Regions from separate parts of the Citrobacter sp. LJND-P06 genome, predicted to be linked through region 4. Evidence: predicted binding sites of a transcription regulator. Region 4 holds the regulator's gene; each other region holds the start of a gene.
The links. The regulator CRP, encoded in region 4, controls carbon source genes, mostly activating them, when cyclic AMP is high. The targets are predictions, from matches to a motif close to ATGTGANNNNNNTCACAT.
Positions count from the first base shown of each region.

Region 1: ACO7SM_RS07665 (CidA/LrgA family protein) is a predicted target of CRP. The motif match lies at 1,355-1,372, and genes of this name have one in related genera.
Region 2: ACO7SM_RS04145 (acetyl-CoA C-acetyltransferase) is a predicted target of CRP. The motif match lies at 1,470-1,487, and genes of this name have one in related genera.
Region 3: garD (galactarate dehydratase) is a predicted target of CRP. The motif match lies at 1,744-1,761, and genes of this name have one in related genera.

Region 1 is NZ_CP187317.1:1,600,117-1,603,327, forward strand. It holds gene cdd (cytidine deaminase) at 1-86, opposite strand, end outside; gene ACO7SM_RS07660 (CidB/LrgB family autolysis modulator) at 216-911, opposite strand; gene ACO7SM_RS07665 (CidA/LrgA family protein) at 908-1,306, opposite strand; gene dusC (tRNA dihydrouridine(16) synthase DusC) at 1,497-2,450, shown strand; gene mdtQ (multidrug resistance outer membrane protein MdtQ) at 2,657-3,211, shown strand, end outside.
Region 2 is NZ_CP187317.1:860,395-863,605, reverse strand. It holds gene ACO7SM_RS04145 (acetyl-CoA C-acetyltransferase) at 218-1,396, opposite strand; gene ACO7SM_RS04140 (LysR family transcriptional regulator) at 1,509-2,384, opposite strand; gene ACO7SM_RS04135 (multidrug/biocide efflux PACE transporter) at 2,489-2,944, shown strand; gene ACO7SM_RS04130 (amino acid permease) at 3,087-3,211, shown strand, end outside.
Region 3 is NZ_CP187317.1:554,802-558,012, reverse strand. It holds gene garL (2-dehydro-3-deoxyglucarate aldolase) at 1-109, opposite strand, end outside; gene garP (galactarate/glucarate/glycerate transporter GarP) at 138-1,472, opposite strand; gene garD (galactarate dehydratase) at 1,875-3,211, shown strand, end outside.
Region 4 is NZ_CP187317.1:364,361-367,571, reverse strand. It holds gene ACO7SM_RS01655 (phosphoribulokinase) at 1-273, shown strand, start outside; gene ACO7SM_RS01650 (OsmC family protein) at 362-766, opposite strand; gene crp (cAMP-activated global transcriptional regulator CRP) at 1,075-1,707, shown strand; gene ACO7SM_RS01640 (YccS/YhfK family putative transporter) at 1,759-3,211, shown strand, end outside.

The DNA.
Region 1 (3,211 bases), 1.2 Mb from region 4:
AAATGCTTATCCGCCAGAAGTGGAGCCAGCGCTGATTGCAAATTATCCGCGAGTTGGGCAAAAGCAGTTTGAAAACGTGGATGCATGGCGTTGCCTCATAACAATGTAATGGAATCGTAGTGTACGGGCCTGTTACCGCTTTATATGTGATTCATATCTCATTACGTGTGCAACTTATGAAACTTAAATGGAAAATGCGCGACGCATCGCAAATTTTAGCCCACTACCGCCAGAATGACGGGAAACAAAAAGGGAGCCAAAAGCGAGGTGATAATCCCGCAAATCACCAGCGCCAGCGAACTAAAGGCGCCTTCCTGGTAGTCCAGCTCCGCACAGCGTGCGGTGCCGAGGGCATGCGATGCGGTGCCCATTGCCAGTCCACGCGCGGCTTTGGTACGGATTCGCATGGCGTTTAACAGCGTATGACCAAACACGGCTCCGAGGATCCCGACAAATATCACGCATACGGCGCTGATTGCCGGAATGCCGCCAAGACTCCCCCCCACCGCCATCGCGATAGGCGTGGTGACCGATTTAGGCAATACCGAGGCGGCGATTTCAGGCGTGGCGCCCATCAACAGGGCCACCGACGTGCCCGTCACCATAGCGACCACGCTACCAAAGAAACAGATAGTGATGATGGATTTCCAGCGCGCGCGGATCTGGTGCAACTGCTCATACAGCGGATAGGCCAGCGCGACCACCGCAGGTTGCAGCAGGTCGTTCAGCACTTTGCTGCCCTGAAAATAGTGATCGTAAGGCGTCCCGGTGAGGATAAGTATAGGAATGATGACCACCATGGCGACCAGCAGCGGATTCAGCAATGGCATTTTAAAACGCACCGCCAGTTTACGCGCGGCAAAAAACACCGCCAGTGTCAGAGGTAACGACCACCAGATGTACGACATCATTGTTTTGATCCTTTCTGCCCAACCACTTTTCGTTCGCCGTGCACAATATGCGAGCTCCAGCTAACCACCAGAAAGACGACCAGCGTACTTATCGCGCAAGAAACAATGACGGGCCCGAACTGCGCACGCAGCAAGTCAAAGTACTGCATCACGCCCACGCCAATGGGAACAAAAAGTAACGCCATATAGCGAATCAGCACGTAGCAACCCGGGTTGACCCATTTTGCCGGCAGAATTTGCAGCGCCAGTAAAACGAAGAGGATCAACATGCCGATGATGCTGCCGGGAATCGTAATGGGAAGCAGCGACGCAATAAAAATACCCGCATATAAGCAGGCATAAATCAGCACAAATGCGCGTAAATATTGCCAGACGATATTCAGTGATTTACTCATAGTAAACGCCCTTGATGAGAGGGATTCATCATACAATTAAACTTTAAAATGTGCTACCGATCACATCATGAATTCTGAGCATAGTGAATATAGACAACGGGAACGTTGCGTTATAAAGATCATAGCGGAGACACTTTAAACCGCCCTGGAGAGACGCTACCATAGCGCCTCTTTTTTTGCGGGTAACGATATGCGTGTTTTGCTGGCGCCGATGGAAGGCGTGCTTGATTCTCTGGTGCGCGAGCTCCTGACCGACGTGAACGACTACGATCTGTGCATCACGGAATTTCTGCGCGTGGTGGATCAACTCCTGCCTGAGAAAGTATTCCACCGCATTTGCCCGGAACTGCTCAATGCCAGCCGGACACCCTCGGGCACGTTGGTGCGTATTCAGCTTCTGGGACAATATCCGCAATGGCTGGCGGAAAATGCCGCGCGCGCGGTGGCGTTAGGATCGTATGGCGTTGATCTTAACTGCGGCTGTCCGTCAAAGCTGGTTAATGGCAGCGGCGGCGGTGCAACCTTACTCAAAGATCCTGAGCTTATCTATCAGGGGGCAAAGGCGATGCGTGAGGCGGTACCGGCACATCTGCCCGTGACGGTTAAAGTGCGTCTGGGCTGGGACAGCGGCGACAGAAAATTCGAAATTGCCGATGCGGTACAGCAGGCTGGCGCAAGCGAACTGGCGGTTCACGGGCGCACAAAAGAACAAGGGTATAAAGCGGAGCACATTGACTGGCAGGCGATTGGCGAAATCCGACAGCGGTTAACGATTCCGGTTATCGCCAACGGTGAGATCTGGGACTGGCAAAGTGCGCAGGACTGTATGGCAATAAGCGGTTGCGACGCGGTCATGATGGGGCGAGGGGCATTAAATATTCCTAACCTGAGCCGTGTTGTGAAATATAACGAACCGCGTATGCCGTGGCCTGACGTGGTTGTCCTGTTGCAGAAATATAGCCGACTGGAAAAGCAAGGTGATACCGGGCTGTATCACGTGGCGCGCATCAAACAGTGGCTGGGGTATTTACGTAAAGAGTATTCCGAAGCGACCACGCTGTTTCAGGAGATTCGCTCTCTCAATAATTCACCGGATATTGCCCGCGCGATCCAGGCCATTGATATCGCGTCGCTGCGGCCATGAGACATGGCCGATGGCGCATTGGCAAATCAGGGAAACGAAATGGGGGTTGTATTTATCACTTTAATGATTCTTAAATATTCATTTAAGCTGAATATATTTTTCTGATTATTTCTTTTATTTTCCAAAGATGTATTGCCACGCGTAACTAAAAAAAAAGACGCGATACCACGTAATCTCTGCACACCTTTTCTTACCAGAACACCCCCATGAATCGTTATTCTCCTTTTGTCGCGACCGCGTGTTTGCCGCTATTTGTTGCACTTGCGGGATGCGCCCCGATGCACGACAACCGCCAGACGCTGGCGCAGCAGATGCCTGCTTCACACGTCGAATCTGCATTACCGGCAGCATTAAAAAACGGTTGGCCGGACAGCCAGTGGTGGCAGACATATCAGGATCCTCAGTTGAATGCGCTGATCGAGAGTGCGCTGGCACATGCGCCCGATATGCAGGTAGCAGAGCAGCGCATTCAATTAGCGGAGGCGCAGGCCAAAGCCGTTGAAACGCAGGACGGGCCGCAGGTCGATTTTTCGGCGAATGCAGAGCGGCAGAAAATGTCAGCCGAAGGGGTGATGGGGCCCTTTGCCAGCAGCGATCCCGCTGCGGGTACGACCGGCCCGTGGTACACCAACGGGACTTTTGGGCTAACGGCAGGCTGGAACCTGGATTTGTGGGGTAAGAACCGGGCAGAAGTGACGGCGCGGATTGGCGTCGTTAAAGCGCGTGAAGCCGAACAAGAACAGACCCGTCAACTGCTGGCG
Region 2 (3,211 bases), 500 kb from region 4:
TATATGGAAAATTGAGATTATTACCCGGCAGAGAGGCGATGTGCAGAAAACGGAATGGAAATGAAGAGGCGGTTATGACGCGTTTTATCATCAAGTTGCGTCATGAATCACAAATATTAAAACGCTGTTTTGATAAATTATTCTTTGTTCGAGTGTTTCTGTAACTGGTCTTGCCCTCCGTGTGGAGGGCTTTTTTATGCAAGCGGCAAGCTGATGATCAGTCTCTCTCGATAGCCAATGCCACGCCCTGCCCGCCACCGATACATAACGTTGCCAGCCCTTTACGCGCTTTACGTTTAAGCATTTCATGCACCAGCGAAACTAAGATTCGACAGCCTGAAGCGCCAATAGGATGGCCGAGAGCAATGGCGCCGCCGTTGACGTTCACCCGACGTTCATCCCACTCCAGCATTTTTCCGACCGAAAGCGCCTGAGCGGCAAACGCTTCGTTGGCTTCGATGAGATCCACATCGGCAAGCTGCCAGCCAACCCGCTCCAGACAGCGGCGAGTGGCATAAACGGGGGCGATTCCCATCAGCGCCGGGTCGACGCCAACGCTGGCAAAAGCACGAATACGCGCCAGAATGGGTAAATTCAACGCCTGCGCTTTGGCTTCACTCATCATCATCACGGCGGCAGCGCCATCGTTAATTGACGAGGCATTTCCTGCCGTGACCGATCCCAGAAGATCGAACGTGGGATCGAGCCTGGCCAGCCCTTCGGCGCTGGCATCGGTTCTCGGCTGTTCGTCCGTATCAATCACCCTTGGTTGTCCATTGCGCTGAGTGATAACAGGCACGATCTCATCTTTAAAGCGACCCGCATCAATGGCCGCACGCGCTTTTTGCTGAGAGCTGAGCGCATAGGCATCCTGCAACTCGCGGCTGATCCCGTATTCCCGCGCCAGATTTTCAGCGGTCACGCCCATGTGGTAATCGTTGAACGCATCCCACAAACCGTCGTGAACCAGGCTGTCGACCAGTTGGCTGTTGCCCAGTTGTGCTCCGGTACGGCTGTCGGTGAGGACATGCGGCGCGCGGCTCATGTTTTCTTGTCCGCCCGCAATCACAATATCCGCCTCACCGCACTGGATGGCCTGGGTCGCCAGATGCAACGCTTTTAGCCCTGAGCCACATACATCGTTGATGGTGATAGCGGAAACCGTATTCGGCAACCCGCCTTTGATGGCGGACTGACGAGCAGGATTCTGCCCTGCTCCTGCTGTGAGAACCTGACCGAGGATAACTTCATCGATGGCATGTACATCAACACCCGTGCGCGCCAGCAACGCTTTGACGACCACGCTGCCAAGCTCAACGGCAGAATGACGCGACAACGCTCCCTGGAAGCAGCCAATGGGAGTCCGTAATGCCCCAACTATCACAACCTCTTTCATTACCACCTCTGCGCAAAATAACACCGCAATAGTAGAGGATTGTTAAAATATTGTTGTCATGAATGTTTAAAAAAAGTGAGTTTTATCACAAAGGAAATTCGTATTGATGTGGCTACGTCGCGACACGCCCCTGTTGTAAATGGTATCGGAGCCAGCTTCCCGCAGCACCTGGAGGGGATTTCTTATTCCAGAGGAGGTCGATTGAGATAGCCCTGGGCCAGCCAGGCACATCCAGTTGAACCAACGGTTTCTCAGCGGCAAATTCTTCGACCAGCGCACAGGGTAGCGCGCACCAGCCGAATCCCTGTACCGCCATACTGAGCAATAATAAATAGTTAGGCGCAGACCAGACCGGCCCTCTCGCCACGTTGGCGCCGCTTTCAAAATAGGTATTCAGTCGCAGCTCACGCCAGGTATGCAGTTGATCCCAGGAGACTTTTTCCTGCGTTGCCAGCGGGTGCGTCGCGGCGGCATACAGTCCCATCCAGGTTTGCATCGGCAACCGCGTGACGCCCATATCCGTAGGGTAGTCGTCACGGGCCTCTATCAACCCCACCTGCGCGCGCCCTTTTTGCAGCAGATCGATGACATCTTCATCTTCACCGATCAGGCATTCAAACTCGGTATGCGGAAATTGCCGATCAAACTGCACCATCAGCTCTTCGAGAACATCCGGATGCAGAGTGTCGGAAAGGACAAAGGTCAGGCGCGCTTCCGTTTCGCCGGACAGCGACAATGCCACTTCATCCAGCCGGTCGCTCGCCGACAAAATAGCCTGTACATAACTGAGCACCCGTTTTCCCTCTTCCGTCAGCACCGGTTGCCGCGACGTTCGGTCAAACAGCGAAAAGCCAAGATCGGCCTCCAGATGCGCTATCGCCGTACTGATGGTGGACTGGCTTTTACGCAGCCGCCGCGCCGCCGCAGAAAAGGAACCGCAGGAGACGGTTTCGACAAATGCCGTTAATGCTTCAGGAGAGTAGCGCATGAACTATCTACTTTATCGATGGATACTATCTTTTAGATATCACATTAAGCGATAAAATGCGCAGGAATCCACATTATTCCGAACATAAAAGAAGGTTTCACGCTATGCAACACGATGCTGTACAACGCCGCTCCTTACCTGAGCGTATTTTTCATGCCGTCTGCTTTGAAGGCATCGCAACGGCTATTCTCGCCCCAACAACAGCATGGTTGATGCAGCGCTCCGTTCTCGAAATGGGCGGCCTCACCGTGCTGCTGGCAACCACCGCGATGATCTGGAATATCATCTATAACGCGCTGTTTGACCGTTTTTGGCCCGCACATCTGGTCAAACGTACCGCCAAAGTCCGCGCCTTTCATGCCCTGGGATTTGAAAGCGGCTTTATCGTGATTGGGGTGAGTATTGTGGCGTATGTGCTGAGTGTGAGTCTGCTACAAGCATTCACACTGGAAATCGGTTTCTTCCTGTTCTTCCTGCCCTACACCATGCTCTACAACTGGGTCTACGATACGTTGCGCCATCGCGTTGTCAAACATCGCCAGCAGCGCGTTACTGCCTGATAACTCACTAATTTGCCGGAGTCGCTGTGATTCCGGCATTTTATCTGTTCGCTCCCTCTATGTATAAGCCTCCCTCAATAACCCCTGTTTATGGTAAATTGTGCTTCTTTTTTGTTTATTTTATAGTTGATACGTTCAGATAATGTCGAAAATTTGGTCAAAAGAAGAGACTCTCTGGAGTTTCGCGTTATATGGAACTGCCGTAGGTGCAGGAACCCTCTTCCTCCCCATACAGTTGGGTTCAGCGGGGGCGATTGTTCTGTTTAT
Region 3 (3,211 bases), 190 kb from region 4:
CCAGCACTTCTGTGCTAATCGGGTTTGCCAGCGCAGACCAGCAGCCAATCTGTACCTGTTTGGCAGCCAGCGCGGCCTTAAACTTATTCGGGAAGATATCGTTATTCATCGCTTATACCTTGTCTCTTAACCGTTAATTACTTTTGTAATTCCATACGTTTAATGTCGCCGACAATAAACAGGTAGCAGACCATCGCCATCAACGCTGAACATCCAACGAACACCAGCGCGGCATTAAATGAGTGCAGTTCACTGACCAGGTAGCCAATCACCAGTGGGGTGACAATGGAGGCCACGTTACCGAATACGTTGAATACCCCGCCGCACAGGCCAACAATTTCTTTCGGCGCGGTGTCGGAAATCACCGGCCAGCCCAGCGCGCCAAACCCTTTACCAAAGAACGCCAGCGCCATCAGCATCACCACTAACACGGTATTGTCGGTGTAGTTACACAGAATGATGGTCGAGGCCAGCAGCATACCGAGAACAATCGGTAACTTACGTGCCAGTGTAAGGGTAGCGCCGCGTTTAATCAGATAATCGGAGAACACGCCGCCGAGTACACCGCCCGCAAATCCACACAGCGCCGGGATAGACGCCACCAGACCCACTTTCAGAATCGACATCCCCTTTTCCTGCACCAGATAGATCGGGAACCAGGTCAGGAAAAACCAGGTAATGGTGTTGATGAAATACTGTCCGAAGAACACGCCCAACATCATGCGGCTGCTCAACAACTGCTTGATGTAATGCAGTTTTGGGCCGCTGGCTACCGCGTTGCCAGGCTTTTTGTGGTCCATATCCACCACTGCGCCGTTTTCAGAGATGAACTTCAACTCTTCCGCAGACATGCGTGGATGGTCTGTCGGGTTGTGGATCAGTTTTACCCACAGCGCCGTCAGTACGAAGCCGATGCCTCCCATCACGGTAAACACGTGCTCCCAACCCCAGGCAAAGGTCAGCCAGCCCAACAGCGGCGAAAACAGCGCCAGCGAAAAATATTGTGCCGAGTTAAAGATAGCGGAGGCAGTACCACGCTCTTTGGTCGGGAACCATGCGGCGACAATACGGGCGTTAGCCGGGAAAGAAGGCGCTTCTGAAAAGCCCAGCATAAAACGCATACAGAACATGGAGACACCCGCCCAGGCCAGCGGGAACATATCCACAAAGCCCTGCAGGAAGGTAAACAGCGACCAGAAGAACAGACTCCAGGTATAGACTTTCTTCGAGCCAAATTTGTCGAGCAGCCAGCCGCCAGGGATTTGCATCAGCAAATAGGCCCAGCCGAAGGCAGAAAAAATGTACCCCATTGACACCGCACTCAGCTGTAGCTCTTTCGCCACTTCGGTACCGGCAATGGAAAGTGTCGCGCGGTCAGCGTAGTTAACGGCCGTCACAATAAAAATTATTAGCAAGATTAAATAGCGGGTATGCGTACCTTTCTTTTTCTCTTCAACCGTATCCAGTATCATTTTATTTACCTCAGGCACTTAAGAAGACATTCTTATTATTATTTGATTGTGATTTCATATGACAAATTACTAAACAAAGAGAATATCAAATAATTTATCAGACACCTTAAACCGTGATTCAGTATAATCAGCGAGGCGATATCAGGCATTGTGCAAAAGAACATTTAATCCATAATATTTAAATATTATCTTGAGCAAATGCACATAATGCTGGGCGCTGATGCACAGATTTACGCTTTACTGCCCCTTGTGGCGCGGCGCTCACAGCAATGAGTGACATTGATCACATTCTTGACTTTGAACTCCTGACATTCTTATTTCACAACATTGAATCTTTAATTCTTATCATCAGATTCGACTCTTATTTTTTATTATCACCACCTGGCTGGAGAATACTGGACAATGGCCGACATCGAAATTAGGCAAGAATCGTCACCGGCGTTTTATATTAAGGTGCATGACACTGACAATGTAGCGATTATTGTCAATGACAATGGTCTGAAATCCGGAACCCGCTTCCCTGACGGACTGGCGTTGATTGAACATATTCCTCAGGGCCATAAAGTGGCACTGGAGGCCATTCCGGCTCACGGTGAAATCATTCGCTACGGCGAAGTCATTGGGTACGCAGTTCGCGACATTGCGCGCGGGAGCTGGATTGATGAATCGCTGGTTGAGCTGCCCAAAGCGCCGCCGCTGAATACCCTGCCACTGGCAACCAAAGTACCGGAACCGCTACCGCCGCTGGAAGGCTATACCTTTGAAGGCTACCGCAACGCCGATGGGAGCGTCGGGACCAAGAACCTGCTCGGTATCTCGACCAGCGTCCATTGTGTTGCCGGGGTTGTGGATTATGTGGTGAAAATCATTGAGCGCGATCTGCTGCCCCATTATCCAAACGTAGATGGCGTGGTGGGGCTAAACCACCTCTATGGTTGCGGCGTGGCGATTAACGCCCCGGCGGCTATCGTACCGATTCGCACCATCCATAACATCGCACTGAACCCGAACTTTGGCGGCGAAGTGATGGTTATCGGGCTGGGTTGCGAAAAGCTGCAGCCGGAACGTCTGCTGGAAGGCACCGACGATGTGCAAAGTATCCCGGTGGATAGCGCCAGTATCGTGACGCTCCAGGATGAGAAACACGTAGGCTTTAAATCGATGGTCGATGATATTTTGCAGGTGGCGAAACGGCATCTGGAAAAATTGAATCAACGCCAGCGCGAAACCTGTCCGGCCTCAGAACTGGTGGTGGGTATGCAGTGCGGCGGCAGCGATGCGTTTTCCGGTGTAACGGCCAACCCGGCGGTGGGTTATGCCTCTGACCTGTTAGTACGCTGCGGCGCAACGGTGATGTTCTCAGAAGTGACCGAAGTGCGCGATGCGATCCATTTGCTGACACCGCGCGCCGTGAATGAAGAGGTGGGCAAACGCCTGCTGGAAGAGATGGCCTGGTACGATAACTATCTTGATATGGGGAAAACCGACCGCAGCGCTAACCCCTCCCCTGGCAACAAAAAGGGCGGCCTGGCGAATGTGGTGGAAAAAGCGCTTGGCTCTATCGCAAAGTCCGGTAAAAGCGCCATTGTGGAAGTTCTCTCTGCGGGCCAGCGACCGAGTAAACGCGGTCTGATTTATGCCGCCACGCCCGCCAGCGATTTTGTTTGCGGCACGCAGCAGGTGGCTTCGGGTATTACCGTCCAGGTCTTTACCACCGGACGCGGAACACCGTACGGTTT
Region 4 (3,211 bases):
CGTACGCATATTAACTTTCAGCGCGTCCCCACGGTGGACACCTCGAATCCCTTCGCGGCAAAAGGCATCCCGTCATTAGACGAGAGCTTTGTCGTTATTCATTTTCGTAATCTGGAAGGGATCGATTTTCCCTGGCTGCTGGCAATGCTTCAGGGCTCGTTTATTTCACATATCAATACATTAGTCGTGCCGGGCGGCAAAATGGGACTGGCAATGGAGTTGATCATGCTGCCGCTGGTTCAGCGACTGATGGAAGGCAAAAAAATCGAGTAAGGTAAGATTTTGCCGGATGGCGGTGTTGCGTTATCCGGCCTACTCCTGTCGTAGGCCCGATAAGCGCAGCGCCATCAGGCAAGGATCATCAGGCAGCAATCACTTCGTATGAATGCGTGATATTCACTGCTTTTTCCAGCATCAACGCCACGGAACAATATTTTTCAGCAGACAGATCGACTGCGCGCGAAACGGCGGCGTCTTTGAGATCATTGCCAGTCACAATGAAATGCAGATTGATATGCGTGAACAGGCGCGGCGCCTCTTCACGACGCTCGGAAGTGAGCTTCACTTCGCAATTGGTCACGTCCTGGCGTCCCTTTTGCAGAATAGACACCACATCGATCGCACTGCACCCACCCGCAGCCATTAACACCATTTCCATCGGACTCGGTGCTTTATCACCGGAGTTACCATCCATCAAAACCTGGTGTCCGGAAGCAGACTCTCCCAGGAAGGTTAGGCCTTCAACCCATTTCACACGCGCTTGCATATTTCGTAACTCCAATGTTTCAATTTTCCTGACAGATTACGCGGACATAACAAATCTCGCAACGGAAGGCGACCTGTATCAAGCTGAAGCGAGACACCAGGAGACACACAGCGAAAGCTATGCTAAAACAGTCAGGATGCTACAGTAATACATTGACGTACTGCATGTATGCAGAGAACATCACATTACAGGCTGCAGTACATTTTTAGCAGCCCCCTTCCCTGGCAGCGGGAAGCATATTTTGGCAACCCCAGAGACAGCGTCGTTTTCTGGCTCTGGAGACAGCTTATAACAGAGGATAACCGCGCATGGTGCTTGGCAAACCGCAAACAGACCCGACTCTCGAATGGTTCTTGTCTCATTGCCACATTCATAAGTACCCGTCGAAGAGCACGCTGATTCACCAGGGTGAAAAAGCAGAAACGTTGTACTACATCGTTAAAGGCTCAGTGGCTGTGCTGATTAAAGACGAAGAAGGGAAAGAGATGATCCTTTCTTATCTGAATCAGGGCGATTTTATTGGCGAATTGGGCCTGTTTGAAGAAGGCCAGGAGCGCAGTGCATGGGTTCGTGCAAAAACGGCCTGTGAAGTCGCTGAAATCTCCTACAAAAAATTTCGCCAATTGATCCAGGTGAACCCGGATATTCTGATGCGCCTGTCTTCCCAGATGGCTCGTCGCCTGCAAGTTACGTCCGAAAAAGTCGGCAACCTTGCCTTCCTCGACGTAACCGGTCGTATCGCTCAGACTCTGCTGAACCTGGCGAAACAACCCGATGCGATGACTCACCCGGACGGCATGCAAATCAAAATCACCCGTCAGGAGATCGGTCAGATCGTTGGCTGTTCTCGCGAAACCGTTGGTCGTATTCTGAAAATGCTGGAAGATCAGAACCTGATCTCCGCGCACGGTAAGACCATCGTCGTCTACGGCACTCGTTAACCCCGTCAAAATGGCGTATTACCCTGTAATACGCCATTTTTGTTGGCACCGATGTGGCGAAGACTGATCTATCACCCTGAAATCAACTACGCACTGCGGCAAACGCTGGTGTTGTGTTTACCTGTGGCGATCGGCCTTATCATCGGCCAGTTGCATCTGGGATTGCTCTTTTCTCTCGTTCCCGCCTGCTGCAACATCGCCGGGCTTGATACCCCCCACAAACGCTTTTTCAAACGCTTAGTCATTGGTGCATCGCTGTTTGCCGGATGCAGCCTGGCAATGCAGCTCCTGCTCGCGCAAGCAATACCGCTGCCGCTGATTCTGACGGGTTTAACGCTGATTCTTGGCGTGACGGCTGAACTCAGCGCCTTACATGCCCGACTCCTGCCGGCTTCGCTGATCGCCGCCATTTTCACACTCAGCCTTGCCGGTAACATGCCCGTGTGGGAGCCGTTGCTGATCTATGCCCTGGGCACCCTGTGGTACGGGCTTTTTAACTGGTTTTGGTTTTGGCTCTGGCGTGAACAACCGCTGCGCGAGTCGCTCAGTTTGTTGTACCGCGAATTGGCCGACTACTGCGAAGCCAAATACAGTCTGCTCACCCAGCATGCGGATCCTGAAAAAGCGCTGCCGCCTTTGTTGGTACGCCAACAGAAAGCGGTGGATCTCATCACCCAGTGTTACCAGCAAATGCACATGCTGTCGGCGCATCACAACAATGAATACAAACGTCTGCTGCGGGCCTTCCAGGAAGCGCTGGACCTACAGGAACATATCTCCGTCAGTCTGCATCAGCCGGAAGAGGTGCAAAAGCTGGTCGAACGCAGCCATGCGGAACAGGTGATTCGCTGGAACGCTCAAACGGTCGCCGCACGTTTACGCATCCTGGCGGATGATATTCTGTATCACCGCCTGCCAACTCGCTTTACCATGGAAAAACAGATTGGTGCGCTGGAGAAAATCGCTAACCAGCATCCCGATAACCCGGTCGGTCAGTTCTGTTACTGGCACTTTAGCCGCATTGCCCGCGTATTGCGGACCCAACGCCCGCTCTACGCCCGCGACCTGATGGCGGATAAACAGCGCCGACTCCCGCTGATCCCGGCGTTAAAAAACTATCTGTCCTTCAAGTCGCCCGCGCTGCGAAATGCCGGGCGTATTAGCGTCATGCTGAGTATCGCCAGTCTGATGGGCAGCGCGTTACATCTGCCGAAACCGTACTGGATCCTGATGACGGTGCTGTTTGTGACGCAAAACGGCTACGGCGCGACGCGGGTTCGCATATTACACCGTTCGGTAGGTACGCTGGTCGGGCTGGTGATTGCGGGCGTGACGCTACACTTCCATATTCCCGAAGGCTTCACGCTAGCGGGCATGCTGGTCATTACACTGGTGAGCTATCTGATCATTCGTAAAAATTACGGTTGGGCAACGGTCGGGTTTACGGTCACTGCGGTGTATACCCTGCAATTGCTGACGTTAAACGGTGAGCAGTACATTGTGC